Regions from separate parts of the Streptomyces sp. PL-25 genome, predicted to be linked through region 1. Evidence: riboswitches for the same ligand, from Rfam matches in the RefSeq annotation. Region 1 holds a riboswitch; each other region holds the start of a gene.
The links. Region 1 has a riboswitch for cyclic di-AMP ahead of R4Z62_RS13695 (transglycosylase SLT domain-containing protein). Riboswitches for the same ligand answer to the same signal wherever they lie in the genome.
Positions count from the first base shown of each region.

Region 2: it holds a riboswitch for cyclic di-AMP, as region 1 does, so the genes downstream of both, R4Z62_RS25780 (M23 family metallopeptidase) here and R4Z62_RS13695 (transglycosylase SLT domain-containing protein) in region 1, are expected to answer to the same signal.
Region 3: it holds a riboswitch for cyclic di-AMP, as region 1 does, so the genes downstream of both, R4Z62_RS18015 (M23 family metallopeptidase) here and R4Z62_RS13695 (transglycosylase SLT domain-containing protein) in region 1, are expected to answer to the same signal.
Region 4: it holds a riboswitch for cyclic di-AMP, as region 1 does, so the genes downstream of both, R4Z62_RS20215 (LysM peptidoglycan-binding domain-containing protein) here and R4Z62_RS13695 (transglycosylase SLT domain-containing protein) in region 1, are expected to answer to the same signal.

Region 1 covers NZ_CP136997.1:3,079,673-3,084,205, reverse strand. The annotation lists gene fahA (fumarylacetoacetase) at 1-908, opposite strand, end outside; gene R4Z62_RS13700 (HAD-IIB family hydrolase) at 1,107-1,919, shown strand; gene R4Z62_RS13695 (transglycosylase SLT domain-containing protein) at 1,954-2,442, opposite strand; cyclic di-AMP (ydaO/yuaA leader) riboswitch at 2,445-2,634, opposite strand; gene R4Z62_RS13690 (polyprenyl synthetase family protein) at 3,269-4,279, shown strand.
Region 2 covers NZ_CP136997.1:5,758,912-5,763,444, forward strand. The annotation lists gene R4Z62_RS25775 (M16 family metallopeptidase) at 1-1,122, shown strand, start outside; cyclic di-AMP (ydaO/yuaA leader) riboswitch at 1,326-1,487, shown strand; gene R4Z62_RS25780 (M23 family metallopeptidase) at 1,500-2,258, shown strand; gene R4Z62_RS25785 (GntR family transcriptional regulator) at 2,465-3,124, shown strand; gene R4Z62_RS25790 (HPr family phosphocarrier protein) at 3,314-3,595, opposite strand; gene R4Z62_RS25795 (bifunctional acetate--CoA ligase family protein/GNAT family N-acetyltransferase) at 3,717-4,533, shown strand, end outside.
Region 3 covers NZ_CP136997.1:3,981,430-3,985,962, reverse strand. The annotation lists gene R4Z62_RS18025 (PrsW family intramembrane metalloprotease) at 1-111, shown strand, start outside; partial or broken gene R4Z62_RS18020 (aldo/keto reductase) at 119-1,092, opposite strand; gene R4Z62_RS18015 (M23 family metallopeptidase) at 1,253-2,332, opposite strand; cyclic di-AMP (ydaO/yuaA leader) riboswitch at 2,344-2,501, opposite strand; tRNA gene R4Z62_RS18010 (tRNA-Met) at 2,893-2,966, opposite strand; gene R4Z62_RS18005 (dihydrofolate reductase family protein) at 3,013-4,221, opposite strand; gene R4Z62_RS18000 (mannosyltransferase family protein) at 4,374-4,533, opposite strand, start outside.
Region 4 covers NZ_CP136997.1:4,457,180-4,461,712, reverse strand. The annotation lists gene R4Z62_RS20230 (DUF501 domain-containing protein) at 1-9, opposite strand, end outside; gene R4Z62_RS20225 (FtsB family cell division protein) at 36-512, opposite strand; gene eno (phosphopyruvate hydratase) at 661-1,941, opposite strand; gene R4Z62_RS20215 (LysM peptidoglycan-binding domain-containing protein) at 2,207-2,965, opposite strand; cyclic di-AMP (ydaO/yuaA leader) riboswitch at 2,970-3,135, opposite strand; gene R4Z62_RS20210 (transglycosylase family protein) at 3,318-4,502, opposite strand.

The sequences.
Region 1 (4,533 bases):
GACACCGTATGACCGTTGATCGCGACGGAGATCCGCAGGTCGTAGCCGCCGGGCTCCTCGCCGGTGTCGTCCAGGTAGGGCAGCAGCGGGTGCGTGCGGTGCGGCGGGTCCGTCCGCGCGTCCTCCAGCGCGTCCAGCGGTGTGATCCACGCCGACACGGAGGTGGCGAAGGACTTGCCGAGGAACGGGCCGAGGGGGACGTACTCCCAGGCCTGCACGTCCCGCGCCGACCAGTCGTTGAGCAGGCACAGCCCGAACACGTGCTCGCGGAAGTCCGCCAGCGCCACCGGCTGCCCGGCCCGCGAGGGCACCCCGACCACGAAGCCGACCTCGGCCTCGATGTCCAGCCGCACCGAGGGGCCGAACACGGGCGCGGGGTCGGCGGGGCCCTTGCGCTGTCCCGAGGGGCGTACGACGTCCGTGCCCGAGACGACGACCGTCCCCGAGCGGCCGTGGTAACCGATCGGCAGGTGCTTCCAGTTGGGGGTGAGGGAGTCCTCGGCGTCCGGGCGGAAGATCTGCCCGACGTTGCGCGCGTGGTTCTCGGACGCGTAGAAGTCGACGTAGTCCGCGACCTCGAAGGGCAGGTGCAGGGTCACCGAGGAGAGCGGGTGCAGGAAGGGGGCCACGGTCTCCTGGTGCGCGGGCACCGTCACCCACGCCGTCAGCGCGCGCCGCACGTCCGACCAGGCGGTGCGGCCCGCGGCGAGCAGCGGGTTCAGGGTCGGCCGCGCGAGCAGGGCGGCGTACGGGGAACCGAGCGCCAGCGCCGCCGCACCCGCGTCGAGGACATGGTCGCCGAGCCGGACGCCCACGGTCCGCTCCTGCGACCCGGCGCGCGAGAAGACACCGTAGGGAAGGTTGTGCGGACCGAAGGGGTCGCCCTCGGGGACCTCGAAGGGGGGCATCGGGTACTGCCTCTCTTTCGTGTGCCGGTGTTCCATGGGGGACATGGGTGTCTGGCCACACGTTCATGTGGTCGCGCCACACGTTACGGGGGAGGCAGCTGTCTTGGGCAGTGTCCGAGGAGTCTCCCGGCGACACGGCGGAGGGACGTCGTCCGGTTTCCGCCCGTCACTCGCCTGGCGGATCCGTATTCTCTGATCATGCCCGCACCCGCTGCCCCCGCGTACGCCCTCATCGCCACCGACCTGGACGGCACGCTGCTGCGCGGCGACGACTCCGTGTCCGGGCGGACCCGCGCCGCGCTCGGCCGGGCGGCGGCGGCCGGTGCCCGGCACCTCGTCGTCACCGGACGCCCGGCGCCGCGGGTCCGCCCGCTGCTGAGGTCCCTCGGCGGCACCGGGCTCGCGGTGTGCGGCCAGGGCGCCCAGCTCTACGACGCCGGGGCCGACCGCATGCTGTGGTCGGTCACGCTCGACCGGGAGACGGCCGAGACCGCGCTCGGCAAGATCGAGGCGGAGGTGGGGGAGGTGTACGCGGCGGTCGACCAGGACGGCGTGGACGGCCTCACGCTCATCGAGCCGGAGTACCGCATGGCGCACCCGACGCTGCCCGCCGAGCGGGTCGGGCGGCGCGAGGAACTGTGGCGCGCGCCCATCAGCAAGGTGCTGCTGCGCCATCCCCGGCTGTCCGACGACGAACTGGCGGCGGCGGCCCGCGGCGCGGTCGGTCCGCTCGCCTCGGTGACCATGTCGGGCCCGGGGACCGTCGAGCTCCAGCCCTGCGGCATCACCAAGGCGACCGGTCTCGCGCTGGCCGCGGCGCGGCTGGGACTCGGCCCCGGGGACGCCCTCGCCTTCGGCGACATGCCGAACGACATCCCCATGTTCCGGTGGGCGGCCCGGGGGGTGGCGATGGCCGGCGCCCACCCGGAGCTGAAGGCGGTCGCCGACGAGGTCACCACGTCGAACGAGGACGACGGCGTCGCCGTCGTCCTCGATCGTCTGTTCGTCTGAGCCCTCCGCGTGCCGGCCGGCACGCGGCTGCCCGTCAGTACGCGCTGTTGACGTTGTCGATGGAGCCGTAGCGCGCGGCGGCGTAGTTGCACGCGGCCGTGATGTTGGCGACCGGGTCGTAGATGTCGAACGACGTGCCGGCCACGTGGTAGGCGTTGAAGGTCGGCTGGATGACCTGGAGCAGGCCCTTGGAGGGGATGCCCGCGGCGGCGTTGGAGTCCCAGTTGTTGATGGCCAGCGGGTTGCCGGACGACTCGCGCATCACATTGCGGTGGATGCCGTTGTACGTGCCGGGGATGCCCTTCTGGGCCATGACGGCGAGCGACTCGCGGATCCAGCCGTCCAGGTTGTTCGGGTAGGCGACCGTGCTCGCCGTGGTGGCGGTGGCGGCGGTCGGGGTGGCCGCGGAGGCGCCGGACGCCCCGATCAGCGGCAGGGCGAGGATCGCGGCACCGGTGCCGGAGACGGCGAGGGTGCGGACGAGACGAGCGGCGCGGGAGCGGCTGGGACGACGTGCAGACATGGGGATTTCCTCTCCGTCGCCTGCGAGGTGAGCTGTCGGGTTCGGGCGGGGAGGTGCCCGGCCGGCTCCTCAGAGCACGGCTTCACCCCGAGCCGTTCCGGCGCGGCGTACGACGTAGGACGTACGGCGCTCCGGCCCGGCGACTTACCTGGGTCCCCCGCTCCTGCCATGAGCTGTCGGTGGGTGGTCATCGAGCGCTGGCAGGATTCGGCGTCCGCTCGACTGGCCCGGAACGTATGCGAGAGCACATGTCCCGAACAAGTACCTGATGCATACATCGTCCTAGTTGACCTTGATCCAGGGCATTTTGGCCGCTTGATCCTTTGCGATTGCCAAGGGTCAACTCGCTTGCGGGGGACGGGGAGCGGGGGGTCGGCGGGCCGTGGCGCGGGGTGGCGGTGCACGTGATGCAGCTCACGGAATAATTCGGCCAGGAGCATTTGCCCCCAAGGGGAATTGAAATGCTAATAAGGGTAAATCGGACTCGTAGGGCTGGAAGTGACGGCCGTCACGATCGGTGAGGCCCTGGCCTTGTTCGTACGTACGTGGGCACGGGTGGGCGTGTGGAAGGAGAGTGGGCGCGGCGGGACGGGTGAGAGGAGGGGAAGGGGGAGGCTGGGGAGGAGCGGGAAAGAGCAAGTCGATAAATATCTGTTCATATGTGGTGATCGAAAACATATCGGTCGTGATCCGATACCACCTGGCCTGTATCGGTGGGCGCTATCGGTGATCGAAACGTGACCGGATACGCTGACTTGAGTGATGGCAGCGACCTATCGACAAACCGTGTAAGCGCCAGCAGACACCAGCAGACAGGAGACCCCTCGTGACCGTCGTCGGGCCGTTCGGGCTGAGCGTGCGGGACCAGGCTCTCGAAGCCGATGTCCAGGCCGGATTGGCGGCTGTCGAGGAAGGGCTGCTCGAAGCCACCAAGAGCGAGGTCCCGTTCATCACGGAGGCCGCCCAGCACCTCGTGAAGGCGGGCGGCAAGCGGTTCCGGCCGCTGGTCGTGATGCTGGCGGCCCAGTTCGGCGACCCCGACGCGCCGGGGATCGTGCCCTCGGCCGTGGTCGTGGAGCTGACCCACCTGGCCACGCTCTACCACGACGACGTGATGGACGAGGCCGCCGTGCGGCGCGGGGTGGCCAGCGCCAACACCCGCTGGGGCAACGCGGTCGCGGTCCTCACCGGAGACTTCCTCTTCGCCCGCGCCTCCCAGATCCTCGCGGACCTCGGCCCGGAGGCCGTCCGGGTCCAGGCGCTCGCGTTCGAACGGCTCGTCACCGGGCAGATCCTGGAGACCGCCGGACCGCAGGACGGCAGGGACCCGGTCGACCACTACCTGGACGTGCTGGGCGGAAAGACCGGTTCGCTGGTGGCCGTCGCGTGCCGGTTCGGCGCGATGATGTCCGGCGCCGACGAGCGGGTCGTGGACGTGCTGACGCAGTACGGGGAGCGGCTCGGTGTCGCCTTCCAGCTCGCGGACGACGTGCTCGACATCGCCTCCGACTCCCAGGAGTCCGGCAAGACCCCCGGCACCGACCTGCGCGAGGGCGTCGCCACGCTGCCGGTGCTGCGGCTGCGCGAGCGCGCCGCCCGGCTGGGTCTCGCCGAGGACATCGCCCTGTGCGAACTGCTCGCCTCCGACCTCAGCGACGACGCCCGGCACGCCGAGGCGCTGGCCGCGCTGCGCGCCCACCCCGCGCTCGAACAGGCCCGGCGGGACAGCGTCCGCTACGCCGAGGAGGCGCGGGCCGCGCTGGCCCCGCTGAAGGAGTGCGGCGCCAAGGTGGCCCTGCTCCAGCTGTGCGACGCGGTGGTGCACCGGGTCGGCTAGCTCTAGGGCCGGTCTCCCCGCATCCCCGGGCCCGGCCCTGGCCCTCCCTGCCTCTTCCTTGCCCTCCCCGCTTCTTCCTTGCCTTCCCCGCCTCTTCCGCCTCTTCCTTCCGGGCCTTTTCCTGTGCGCTTCCGGGCGGCCTGAGGGGCCTCTTCCTGTGGTGCCTCTTCCCGCCGGGTCTCTCCACCCCCGGTCCCGCCTCTCCACCCGGCCGGACCCGGTCCCGGAGGGGGTCCCGGCCGGCTTCTCCACCC
Region 2 (4,533 bases), 2.7 Mb from region 1:
GCCGAGCTGGAGCGGGCGGGCGCCACCCTGGACGCGCACGCCGACCACCCCGGCGTACGGCTCAGCCTGGAGGTCCCGGCCTCCCGGCTGGCCAAGGGGCTCGCGCTGCTCTCCGACGCGCTGCGGGCGCCCGCGTTCGCCGGGTCCGAGGTCGAGCGGCTGGTGCGCAACCGGCTCGACGAGATCCCGCACGAGCTGGCCAACCCCTCCCGCCGCGCCGCCAAGGAGCTGTCCCGGCAGCTGTTCCCGGCCACCGCCCGCATGTCGCGCCCGCGCCAGGGCACCGAGGAGACCGTCGCCGCCGTCGACGCCGCCGCCGTCCGCGCCTTCTACGACCGGCACGTGCGCCCCGCCACGGCCACCGCGGTCGTCGTCGGCGACCTCACCGGCATCGACCTCGACGAGCTGCTCGGCGAGACCCTGGGCGCCTGGACCGGTTCGCCGGCCGAGCCGCGTCCGGTGCCGCCGGTCACCGCCGACGACACCGGCCGCGTGGTGATCGTGGACCGCCCCGGCGCCGTCCAGACCCAGCTGCTCATCGGCCGGATCGGACCCGACCGGCACGACCGCGTGTGGCCCGCCCAGGTGCTCGGCACCTACTGCCTGGGCGGCACCCTGACCTCCCGTCTGGACCGCGTCCTGCGCGAGGAGAAGGGCTACACCTACGGCGTGCGGTCCTTCGGCCAGGTGCTGCGCTCGGCGCCCGACGGCACCGGCGCGGCCATGCTCGCCATCAGCGGCTCGGTCGACACGCCGAACACCGGACCGGCCCTGGACGACCTCTTCACGGTGCTGCGCAAGCTCGCCGCCGAGGGGCTCACCGAGGCCGAGCGGGACGTGGCCGTGCAGAACCTGGTGGGGGTGGCGCCGCTCAAGTACGAGACGGCCGCCGCCGTGGCGAGCACACTCGCCGACCAGGTCGAGCAGCACCTGCCCGACGACTACCAGGCGACGCTCTATCAGCAGCTCGCGCAGACCGGCACGGTGGAGGCGACCGCCGCGGTCGTCAGCGCCTTCCCGGTGGACCGCCTGGTGACGGTGCTCGTCGGGGACGCGGCGCAGATCAAGGAGCCGGTCGAGGCGCTCGGCGTCGGCCCGGTGACCGTGGTCGCCGCCGAGTAGGACGCACCGCGCGGCACGCGCGCGCGTGGGGCCCCGGTGACCGGAGCGTCACCGGGGCCCCGGCATGTCCGTATTGGGCAGGAGGCGCCCTGTCTGCCCTGTGGCGTGCGCTACAAAAACCCGGATCCGTTTGGGCGCGGAACACGGCCCCGTCTAGCGTCGGTCCGGCTGTTCGTCGGGCAGTGCGCCGCAGCCGCGGCACCGGACAGTCATCGCCGAGTCCCCGTACGGCGCGAGCCAGGGGAGCCGGGGACCCACTCAGTCCCTGGGGTGAATCGGGCACCGTGCGCCGCGCACGGCACCCGTAGGAGACCTTCCTGTTCCGAACCCGTCAGCTAACCCGGTAGGCGAGAGGGAAGGAAAGGACCAGCCACCACATGGCGTTCACGCGCGCCACCGGGAAGCACCGCCGTCCCGGCCGAGTGCAGCGCACCACCGCCCGCGCGGCGGGTGTCGCTGCCCTCACCACCACCGGCGTCATCGGCACCCTCGCCGCCTCCCCGGCCCTCGCCGCAGAGACCCCCGCCCCCGCGGACACCGGCCTCACCCCGGTCATCAGCCTCGGCGACACCGTCGCCGAGCGGGTCGACGCGCAGGCCGCCGCCCAGTGGGAGGCCGCCCAGCAGAAGCAGGCCGAGCAGGCCGCGCGCAAGCTGGCCGCCGAGCGCGCCGAGCAGGCGCGCGAGGCCAAGGAGCGGGCCGACCGCGAGGCCGAGCGCAAGCGCCTCAACACCTTCGTGCCGCCCATCGCCGGCTCCTACGTCTCCACCGGCTACAAGACCGGCGGCTCGCTGTGGTCCTCCGGCTCGCACACCGGCATCGACTTCCACGCCGCGACCGGCACCCCCGTCCACGCGGTCGGCGTCGGCACGGTGGTGGAGACCGGCTGGGGCGGGGCGTACGGCAACCAGGTCGTCATCAGGATGGCCGACGGCATGTACACCCAGTACGGCCATCTGTCGTCCATCGGGGTCACGGTGGGCCAGCAGGTCGTCGCGGGCCAGCAGATCGCGGTGTCGGGCTCCACGGGCAACGTCACCGGTCCGCATCTGCACTTCGAGGCGCGCACCGGCGCGGAGTACGGCTCGGACGTCGACCCGATCGCCTACCTCCGCACGCACGGCGTGCAGGTCTGAATTCCGGCTCCGGGCACGCTCCGTATTCTTCTCCGCCGCACTGCATCCCGGCTGTCCAAAAAATATCCCTGGATTCCGTCACGCCGTCGGAAATTCCCGCGCATTGTTCTAGAGTCGTCGGAATGCGCGTCCGCGGCGTGTCCGCCACGGGCGCGCCACGGCCATGGGCACGGCCACGGTCACGGGACGGGATACGGAGGTCGGACATGCGTGTTCCGGCGCACTCGGTGTGCACGGCGATCCGGGACGACATCGTCGCCGGGGTGCACGAGCGCGGCAGCCGGCTCACCGAGGAGGTCCTGGCCCGCCGCTACGGCGTCTCGCGCGTCCCGGTGCGCGAGGCCCTGCGCACCCTGGAGGCCGAGGGCTTCGTGGTGACCCGGCGGCACGCGGGCGCGTGCGTCGCCGAGCCGACCGAGCAGGAGGGCGCCGACCTGCTGGAGATGCGTCTGCTGCTGGAGCCGCTGGGCGCCGAGCGGGCCGCCCAGCGGCGCACCGAGGGCCATCTGAAGGTGCTGCGCGGCCTGGTCAGGCTCGGTCAGGAGCGGGCCGCGGGCGGGGGCGGCGAGGAGCTGTGGTCCCTGGCCGCCTGGTTCCACGAGACCCTGGCCCAGTCCTGCGGCAGCCCCGCGCTGACCGCCGCCCTGGCCCAGCTGCGGCACAAGATCACCTGGATGTACGGGGCGCCGGACCCCGCCGACCCGGCCGAGACCTGGGCCGGACACGGGGCGATCGTCGACGCGGTGGCACGCGGCGACGCCGCCCGCGCCCGCGCCCTGACCGCCCTGCACACCGAGCGGATGACCGCCGCGCAGCGGGCGAGCGCCCGGAAACATCCCGTCAACACATCGAGCACACGGAATTAACACGCGTGCCGTAGAAAAGAACCGACAGGAATCGGCAGGGACCGGCAGGGGCCGGGAAGGAATGTTCCGCCGATATCCGCGCCCTATTTCCGTTTCCCGCGCGGGGAATTCACGCGGACACACGAAAACCGCGCCGCCCCGCAGGGGGAGACGCGGTTCCCGGACGCGCTGTGTGTTCCCTCCGGCCGCTCAGACGGTCTCGGGAAGCTCTTCCAGGCCCTCGGCGACCAGCTTGGCCAGCCGCTCCAGGGCGGCCTCCGCGCCCTCGGCGTCGGAGGCGAGGACGACCTCCTCGCCACCCTGCGCGCCCAGGCCGAGCACGGCCAGCATGGAGGCCGCGTTGACGGGGTTGCCGTCGGCCTTGGCGATCGTCACGGGGACCCCTGCGGCCGTGGCGGCCCGGACGAAGATGGAAGCGGGGCGGGCGTGGAGACCCTCGGCCCAGCCGACGTTGACGCGGCGCTCAGCCATGTGATGCTGCCCTTCAGGTGTAGCAGGTTGTCTAGACCAGTTTCCCATACGTGCGGCACCGTGTGGGTACGCCACACACCGCCTCGCGCCGCCGCCCGGGGCGAGCCGTACGCTGGGCCCCATGCAGACCTCGTCGGACCGGCATGCGTACCCCGCCCACTGGGAGGCCGACGTGGTGCTGCGCGACGGGGGCACGGCACGGATCCGGCCCATCACCGCCGAGGACGCCGACCGGCTGGTCAGCTTCTACGAGCAGGTGTCGGACGAGTCCAAGTACTACCGCTTCTTCGCGCCCTACCCGCGCCTGTCCGCCAAGGACGTCCACCGCTTCACGCACCATGACTTCGTGGACCGGGTGGGGCTCGCGGCCACCGTCGGCGGCGAGTTCATCGCCACCGTACGCTACGACCGCATCGGCCCCGCCGGAGCGCCCGGCCCGGCGCCCGCCGACGAGGCCGAGGTCGCCTTCCTGGTGCAGGACGCCCACCAGGGCCGCGGGGTCGCCTCCGCCCTGCTGGAGCACATCGCGGCCGTCGCCCGCGAGCGCGGCATCCGCCGCTTCTCCGCCGAGGTGCTGCCCGCGAACACCAAGATGATCAAGGTGTTCACCGACGCCGGGTACACCCAGAAGCGCAGCTTCGAGGACGGTGTCGTCCGACTGGAGTTCGACATCGAGCCGACGGACCGCTCGCTGGCCGTGCAGCGCGCGCGGGAGCAGCGCGCGGAGGGGCGCTCGGTGCGGCGGCTGCTGCTGCCCGGCTCGGTCGCCGTGATCGGCGTCGGCCGCGGCCCCGGGAGCGTGGGCCGCGGCATCCTCGGCCATCTGCGCGAGGCCGGGTTCACCGGCCCGCTGTACGCCGTCAACCGCGCCTTCGAGCGGGAGCGCGCGGAGATCGACGGGGTGCCCGCCCACCGCTCGGTGCGGGACATCGCCCGGC
Region 3 (4,533 bases), 900 kb from region 1:
TACGGCTACGGCTACGGCGGGTACGGCGTCGCCGCCGGACAGCCCGCGCACGGACAGCCCGCGTACGGGCAGCCCCCTCACGGACAGCCCCCGTACCGCGCCCAGCCGTGAGGCCGGGTCAGGCCGAGGCGCGGGTCAGCTTCGCGGTCTCCTCGTCGGTCAGTCGCAGCTCCGCCACGCCCAGCAGGGCCGGGAGCTGCTCCACGGTGCGCGCCGAGGCGATCGGGGCGACGACCGTGGGCTGCGCAGCGAGCCAGGCGAGGGCGACCGTGGCCGTCTCGGCACCGCGGGCGCGGGCGACCTCGTCGAGCGCGGCCAGGACCTTCTGCCCGCGCTCGGTCTCCAGGTGCTTGGCCGCGCCCTGCGCGCGCGGGCTGTCGACCGTCGTGCCGGGCCGGTACTTGCCGGTCAGGAAGCCGGCCGCCAGCGCGTAGTACGGCACGGCCGCCAGACCCGCCCGCTCGGCGAGGTCCCGCAGAGCGCCCTCGTAGGTGTCCCGGGAGACCAGGTTGTAGTGCGGCTGGAGCGCGACGTAGCGGGCCAGGCCCTCGCGTTCGGAGAAGTCCAGGGACTCCTTCAGGCGCTCGGCGGAGATGTTGGAGGCGGCGATGTACCGGACCTTGCCCGCCCGCACCAGTTCGTCCAGAGCGCCGATGATCTCCTCGACGGGCACCTCGGGCCGGTCGAAGTGCGTGTAGTACAGGTCGATGTGGTCGGTGCCCAGCCGCTTGAGGGAGGCGTCGGCCGCGGCCTTGACATTGGCGGCGGACAGGCCCTGGAAGTCGGGGTGCTGGCTGACCTTGGTCGCGATGACGACGTCGGAGCGGTTGCCGCGCTCCTTGAGCCTCCCCCAAGCTCTTCGAGCAGGGGGTACCCCCAGCCGATGATCGTCTCGGACTCGCCGCCCCGGTGGCCCTCCACCCAGGCCGAGTAGGAGTCGGCGGTGTCCAGGAAGTTGCCGCCGGCCGCCGTGTAGGCGTCCAGGACGGCGAAGGACCGCTCCTGGTCGGCGGTCCAGCCGAAGACGTTGCCGCCGAGGGCGAGCGGGAAGACCTCGAGGCCGGACGAGCCCAGTTTGTGCAGAGAAGTCATGTGACCCATCAACGCCCCCGGCACAGCGGCCCCTTCCGCGCCCCGCCGGTCCCGGGCGCAAAGCTTGCGCAAACCACCCGTACGGCTGGCGGCGCGCCCGCGGCGGTGACCCCGGGATCAGGGAATCAGGGATCAGGGAATCAGGCGGATGAGCAGGGCATCAGGGGTTGAGGCCCTTGGCCCGCAGCCAGGCCATCGGGTCGATGCCGGACGCCTCGCCGCCCGGGTGGACCTCCAGGTGCAGATGCGGCCCGGTGACGTTGCCGGTGGCGCCGACGCGGCCGATGACCTCGCCGGTGGCGACCTTCTGGCCGGCGCTGACACTGATCGACGACTGGTGGCAGAACCACAGCTCGGTGCCGTCGTCCAGGGTGAGGATCGTGCGGTAGCCGTAGGCGCCCGCCCAGCCGGCCTCGGTGACGGTGCCGCTGTGGACCGCCTTGATCAGGGTGCCGGTGGGCGCGGCGAAGTCGAGGCCGGTGTGGTGCCCGGAGGACCACATGGAGCCGGCCTGGCCGAAGGTGGAGGTGATCGTGTACGAGGAGGTCGGCAGCGTGTACTGCTTGGCCAGCTCCGCCAGCCGCGCCGCCTCGGCCTTCTTGCGGGCCTCCTCCTCCGCCTTCTGCTTCTCGGCGGCGGCCTTGGCCTCGGCCTCCTGCTTCGCCTTGGCGGCGGCCTCGTCCGCCTGCCGGGCGGCGCGCTGGACGGCGGCCTGCTCGGTGGCGGCCTCGGCCCTGGCCGCGACCTGGGCCTGCTGCTGCTCGGCCTGGGCCATGATCCGGTTGCGCAGCGCCTCGCCCGCGCCGGACGCGGCGCTGGGAGCGGCCGGCGTCCCGGCCGGTGCGGCGGTGACGTCGCTGAGCGCGGTGGCGGAGCCCTCGTGGTGCTCCTTGGCGGAGCCGCCGTCGAAGAGGGAGCCCACGGAGGCGGGCAGCGCGTGCAGGTCCGGCACGTCGGGCAGCGAGATCGCGACCGGCGGCTTGCCGGTGTTGGCGCTGGCCATGCCGCCCGCGCCGACGGCCGCTATGACGCCCACGCCGAGCACGGTGGAGCTGCGGGCGAGTCCGCCGCCGCGCTGCTTGGCGACGCGGTGCCGGCCGCGCACGGGGCGGAGGGAGTCCTCGGTGGGGTTCCACTCCTCCATGGGGCCCTCGTCGGGGGTCCGGCCGCCGTAGCCGAAGGAATCGGTGCGCTGGCTCGGCACGAACGGGGCTTCTGGGGCAGGCCGGTTGGACGCCACGCGGGCGTGCTCCTTTCCTTCCGTCTCGCCTACCGGGTTAGCTGACGGGTTCGGAGCGGGAAGGTCTCCTACGCGCGTCAACCGGCCGTACGCGTACGGCGGATGATGCCCGATTCACCCCAAGTTGGTGGTTCCCCGGTTCCCTTGCGGGATTCGGCGCGCGCGCACGGAGCCGCCTCTGATGACGGCTGGGACGACCGCGCTGCGTTATCGAACGTTAATAGACCCGGGCCTCCGATTCCAAGCCGCCCGGCTTGATCATTAAACCTTTTTGGCCAAGACGTACACCTCAGGGGCGACGAAACCGGGGCGAGTTGACTGAACTTCAGGCCATTTCCGGGGCGGGGCGGAGCCGCAGGCGCCCGCGAAAGAAGTGATGGTGTGTCAGTTGTTATGCGGACGGACACAGGCCGGTCACGCGAGGTGACATCGATCAAGGAGCGACCGGGAGCCGGAAGAGCGCCAGAAGACCGCAGCAGAGAACCAACGGAAGACCGCGGGAGGCCCGGAAAACACTCAGGGCCGGAATCCGTTTCCGGATTCCGGCCCTGAGTCTTCAGTAGCGGGGACAGGATTTGAACCTGCGACCTCTGGGTTATGAGCCCAGCGAGCTACCGAGCTGCTCCACCCCGCGTCGTTGAGATAACTGTACATCACCCGCGGGGTGGATTGCACACGCGTTACGGCAGGTGCCGGTTCGGCTCCTTGGCCAGGGCCTCGAACTCCGGCAGCACCACGACGTCCGCGCCCTCGGCCGCGAGTACCCCGGAGCCGTCGGCGGACTCCACGAAGGTGTCCGGCTCCCGCCACGCCGTGACCACCCGCCGCACCCCCGCGTCCAGAATCAGCCGGGCGCACGGCCGCGGCCGGGAGGCGCGTCGGGCGCACGGTTCCAGGCTGCTGTACACCGTGGCCCCGGGCAGCCGCGGGTCCGCCGGGTCGATCTCGGCGAGCGCGGCCTCTTCCGCGTGCACCACCGGGTCACCGGCCTCCCGCGAGTGGCCCCGGGCCAGCTCGGTGCCGTCCGCCGCGACCACCACCGCGCCCACGCTGAACGCCGTGCGCGAGGGCGGGCACTGCGCGGCCAGCTCGCAGGCGATCCGCAGCCAGTGCCGGTCGGCGGGCACGGCGCCGGTCCCGGTGCCGGGGGCCGTGGGCTCGTAGCGCATGAGGACGACGTCCCCGAGGGCCCGGGTCTCCAGCAGCCGCAGCCGTCCCGCCTGGTACGCGCCCGGCCCGAACAGGCGCGGCGCCGCCGGGTCCCCCACGATCAGCGGCGCGACCACGAGCTGGAGCTCGTCGGCGAGCTGCCGCCTCAGCAGCTGGGTGTGCACCGTGCCGCCGCCCTCGACCATGAGCCGGCGCACCCCGCGCACGTCGTGCAGATGCTCCAGCAGGCGCCGCCAGTCGAGCGCCGCGCCCAGCGGGACGACGGAGACGGAGGCGGCACCGGTGGCGGGGGCGGTTGCAGTGGCGGGGACGGGGGACGCGGCATCGGGATCCTCGGATCCGGGGGCCGTCCCGACGCCCGCGCGGCGCAGCCGTTCGGCGCCCTCGTCGGTCGTGTAGACGGCCTTCTCGCCGCCCGTGTGCCAGAAGCGCGCCCGCGGGTCCAGCTCGCCGGTGGCGGTGACCGTGACCTTCAGCGGATGCTCCGGCCGGCCGGCGGCGACCCGGGCCGCGCGGCGCTCGGGCGCGTTGACCAGCAGGCGGGGGTTGTCGGCGCGCAGGGTGCCGGCGCCGACGAGGATGGCGTCGGAGGCGGCCCGCACCGCGTCGACCCGGTCGAAGTCGGCGGCGCCGGACAGCAGCAGGCGGTCGGGGCCGGTGTCGTCCAGGCAGCCGTCCAGGGAAACGGCGGCGGACAGCAGGACATGGGGCAGGGGCATCGGGGCGCACTCTCTCTCGGAGGCGGACGGACTCGGAGGCGTGGGGGCGCTCGGTTTCTACCCGTCCATCCTCGCGGCCCCGTCCGGAACCTCGCCGTCCGCCCCTGGGTCCGGGCGTGTGCGTCCCCCGGCGGCGCGCCGGCCCGGTGGCGTCACCCGGTCCAGTGTCCCGAGGTGAACGTCACCGCGAGCACCGCCGTCAGCGGCGCGACCACCCCGACGTAGGCGTCCTTCACCCAGCGCCGCCGCAGGCTCCAGTGGGCCAGGCCGGTCCACAGCGGCCACCAGATCAGGGTGGCGCGGGGCACGGAG
Region 4 (4,533 bases), 1.4 Mb from region 1:
CGTTTCCATGCCTGTGGGGAAGTCTCTCTGTCGGTTCACTGGCGGGCGGCGTCGGACTTGTCGACCCCGTACCAGACGTTGGTGTACCAGGGGCGGCGGGCCGGCCCCTGCTCGGCGCGGGACTGCTTGGCCGGGCCCGGGTCGACCACGGTGAAACCGGTCTCGCCGGGCAGTACGTAGTGCAGCCGCTGCCGGATCTGCTGCTGGGCGTAGGCGTCGTCCTGCCAGCGCGCCTTCTGGTCGCGCAACTGCTCGACCCGCTCGCGGGCCTGCTGCTTCTGCCGCCTCAGATCGGCGATGTCAGCGCGCTGGGCGACGTACTGGCGCATCGGGTACGCCAGGGCGACCACCAGCGAGCAGACGACGAGCGCGAGCAGCGCGGCGCGCCCGGTGAGCCGGGAGCGGCGGGCCTGCCGCCGGGTCTGGGAGCGGTAGACCCGGGCCGCGGTCTGCTCACCGAGCAGCCTGAGCCTGGTCGCGGTGGAGAACCGGTCCCGGTCCTTCACGGCCATCGTCGCGCCTCCCGTTCCTGCCCCGCGCATGCCGTCCATGCCCGCTCACACGTGCGTACGTCCCCGGACACGGTACGGGACCGGGTGCGGGGACGTACGGACGACTGGCTTCGGCCTCACCTTTTTACGGGCTCGGCCGGCGCGCGGCTCAGCCCTTGAAGCGCGGGAACGCGCTGCGGCCGGCGTACACCGCGGCGTCGTCGAGGATCTCCTCGATGCGCAGCAGCTGGTTGTACTTGGCGACGCGCTCGGAGCGGGCCGGGGCGCCGGTCTTGATCTGGCCGCAGTTGGTGGCGACGGCGAGGTCGGCGATGGTGACGTCCTCGGTCTCGCCGGAGCGGTGCGACATCATGCACTTGAAGCCGTTGCGCTGGGCCAGCTCGACGGCGTCCAGGGTCTCGGTGAGCGAACCGATCTGGTTCACCTTCACCAGCAGGGCGTTGGCGCTGCCCTCCTCGATACCGCGGGCCAGGCGCTCGGGGTTGGTGACGAACAGGTCGTCACCGACGATCTGGACCTTCTCGCCGAGGCGGTCGGTGAGGACCTTCCAGCCGGCCCAGTCGTCCTCGAACAGCGGGTCCTCGAGGGAGACCAGCGGGTAGGCCGCGACCAGCTCCTCGTAGTACTCCGTCATCTCGGCGGCGGAGCGCTCCTTGCCCTCGAAGAGGTACTTGCCGTCCTTGTAGAACTCGGAGGCGGCGACGTCGAGCGCGAGGGCGATCTGCTCGCCGGGGGTGTAGCCGGCTTCCTTGATCGCTTCCAGGATCAGGTCCAGGGCCTCGCGGTTGGAGCCGAGGTTCGGGGCGAAGCCGCCCTCGTCGCCGAGACCGGTGGCCAGACCCTTGTTCTTCAGGACCTTCTTGAGGGTGTGGTAGACCTCGGCACCCCAGCGCAGGGCCTCGGAGAAGGACTCCGCGCCGATCGGGGCGATCATGAACTCCTGGATGTCCACGTTGGAGTCGGCGTGCGAGCCGCCGTTCAGGATGTTCATCATCGGCACCGGCAGCAGGTGCGCGTTGGGGCCGCCCAGGTAGCGGAAGAGCGGGAGGTCGGACGCCTCGGAGGCGGCGTGCGCGACGGCGAGGGAGACGCCGAGGATGGCGTTGGCGCCGAGCGAGCCCTTGTTGTCGGTGGCGTCCAGGTCGAACATGGCCTGGTCGATCAGGCGCTGCTCGGTGGCGTCGTAGCCGACGAGCTCCGGGCCGATCTGCTCGATGACGGCGAGGACGGCCTTCTCGACGCCCTTGCCCTGGTAACGGTTGGGGTCACCGTCACGCAGCTCGATGGCCTCGAAGGCGCCCGTGGAGGCGCCGGAGGGGACGGCGGCACGACCCGTGCTGCCGTCGTCGAGGCCGACCTCGACCTCGACCGTGGGGTTGCCTCGGGAGTCCAGGATTTCCCGGGCTACGACGACGTCGATGGACGGCACGAGCATCTCCTTCGTGGATGTGACGCTGAAAGTGCGGGGCTTGTGAGCCGTGCGACTAGAGCCTAACCGTCCCGGGCCGCCGACCGGCCGACCGACCGTCCCGTGGACAGAGTGACGGTACACATTGTTTCAGCACGGAACAAAGAAGACGGGAACGGGGGTCCGAACGGAAGGTGAAATGCCCCCGCCCCGGCGCGTACGGGGGAGAACGCGCCGGGGCGGGGAGCCCGTGGGGACGGGGGGGTGGGGCGGTGGCCGCCGCGCCTTACTTCAGGTGCAGCTGCTGGCCCGGGTAGATGAGGTCGGCGTCGTCGACGATGTCCTTGTTCAGCTGGAAGAGCTTCTCCCAGCCGCCCTGGACGTGGTGGGCGGCGGCGATGGAGCTGAGCGAGTCGCCGGCGGTCACCTTGTACTCGCCGTCGCCCTTCTTCACCTTCTTGCCGGTGGGGGTGGTGACGGTCTTCTTCGGGGCCGGGCGGTCGGCGGAGCGGCCCGCGGCCTGCTGCTCGGTGGAGCGGGTCGTGGTGCTGCTCTTGGAGCTGCCGGCGCCACTGCTCTTCTTCGCCGAGGACGACGAAGAGGAGGAGGACGACGACGAGGACGACGAGGACGAAGAAGAGGAGGACGACGAGGAGCTGCCGCCCGAGTACGCGGCGCCGGACAGGCCCTTGCCGCACACCGGCCAGGCGCCCTTGCCCTGGCCCGCGAGGACCTTCTCGGCGATGGCGATCTGCTGGGACTTGCTGGCCAGGTCGGCACGCGGTGCGTAGGCGGTGCCACCGAAGGCGGCCCAGGTGGAGTTGGTGAACTGGACGCCGCCGTAGAAGCCGTTGCCGGTGTTGATCGACCAGTTGCCGCCGGACTCGCACTGGGCGACCGCGTCCCACTCGGAGGCGGTGGCGGCGGAAGCGTTGCCGGCCGCCATCAGCGGGCCGGCGACGGCGACGCCGGTGACACCGGCGAGTGCGATGGCGCGAGTGGCCTTGGACGGACGGCGGTGCTTGCCCTTGCCGGAAAACAGCATGGAAGGATCCCCTCACCGACGCCTGCGAGGTGAGCTGTCGGGTTCGGGCCGGTTGAGTTGCCCGGCCGTGCCTTCCGAGAGGCACGGCTTCACCCCCAGCCGCTCCGGTCAACTGCCCGGTGCGGCACTTACCTTGGGTCCCCCGCTCCTGCCTGCGGCGCTTGACGCGACGACTGTTCCCGTACGGCCGCTGGCAGGATTCGGCGTTGCGGCAGCCGGGGCTCGCGGTGGCGAGCGGTCATGACCGTAGACAGGTGATCCGCCGGATTTCAAAGACGATCAGGGCTTCTGAGACTCATCCCACACTTTCACCGAATAGGACATACAAGGCGAAGTGTGACGTGAACTCCCGCTACTTTTGGGCGTTTTCGGCGGGGACATCCAGGCTCTGACCGGCGACGATGTGGTCCGGGTCGGCCCCGATGGCGCCCTTGTTGGCGTCATAGAGCGCGTGCCACCCGCCGTGCAGGTCGAAGGAGTCGGCGATGGACGTGAGCGAGTCGCCGGTGCGCACGGTGTAGGAGCCGGCGGACGAGGCGTGTGCGCCGCCGCCCCGGGAGGCGTGCCGGCCGCCCGCGGCGCCGTCCGCCGTGCCCTCGTCGGCACTGCCGCCGCGGTGGCGGCCGCCGGAGCCGAGCGCGCCGGTGTCGACGAGCGCCGAAGAGCCGACATCCTGGACGTAGTTGTCCGCATCGCCGGAGTTGTCACGGTCCTGGTCCGGGGCGCCCGTGCCCGTGCCCGTGCCCGTGGACGAGGTGGCGTCGGGCGTGCCCGCACCGGACTCGGCCGGGCCGTCCGTCTTCCCGGGCACAGAGGGACCGTCGGACGGTCCGGTGGTGGCGCCGTGCGAGGCGCCGGTCCCGTGCGAGGCTCCGGGCGTTTCGGTGGCGTCCGGCGAAGAGCCGGACGAACCGGAAGAGTTGTCGGCGTCCTGGGGCGAGTCGGACAGACCGCCCTCACCGGTACGGGGCTTCCCGGACGCGTCGGAGCCGCCGGAACCGTCGGAGTCGCCACCCTTGCCCGTGGAACCGGATGTTCCGGACGAGGCGGAGCCCTTGTCGTCCTTGCCGCTCTTGTCACCCTTGTCCGTCGAGGTGGATCCGTCCGCGCCGGACGCCGAGGAGTCGCCGCCCACGCCCGTGTCGACGTCGGCCGTACCGGAACCCTTGGTGAGCCCGGCCAGCAGCCCGCAGGTGTGCCAGGCGCCGGGCCCCTTGTCGGCGAGGATCTTCTCGGCCACGGCTATCTGCTGGGAGCGGCTGGCCTGGTCGGCGCTGGCCGCGTAGGAGAGGCCGCCGTACGCCTCCCAGTCGTCCTGGGTGAGCATCAGGCCGCCGTAGTAGCCGTGGCCGTTGTCGGCGCTCCAGGAGCCGCCGGTCTCGCACTGCGCCACCTTGTCCCAGGTGGTGCCGTCGGCGGCGCTCGCGCCGGATGCGGCGACCAGCGGGATGGCGATGGCCGAGCCGGTCACTCCGGCGGCGACGAGGAGGGCCGGAGCCTGGCGGGGGCGACGGTGACGACCGTTCCCGGAGAGCATCTGGAGACCTTTCGCACGACGGCAGTGACGG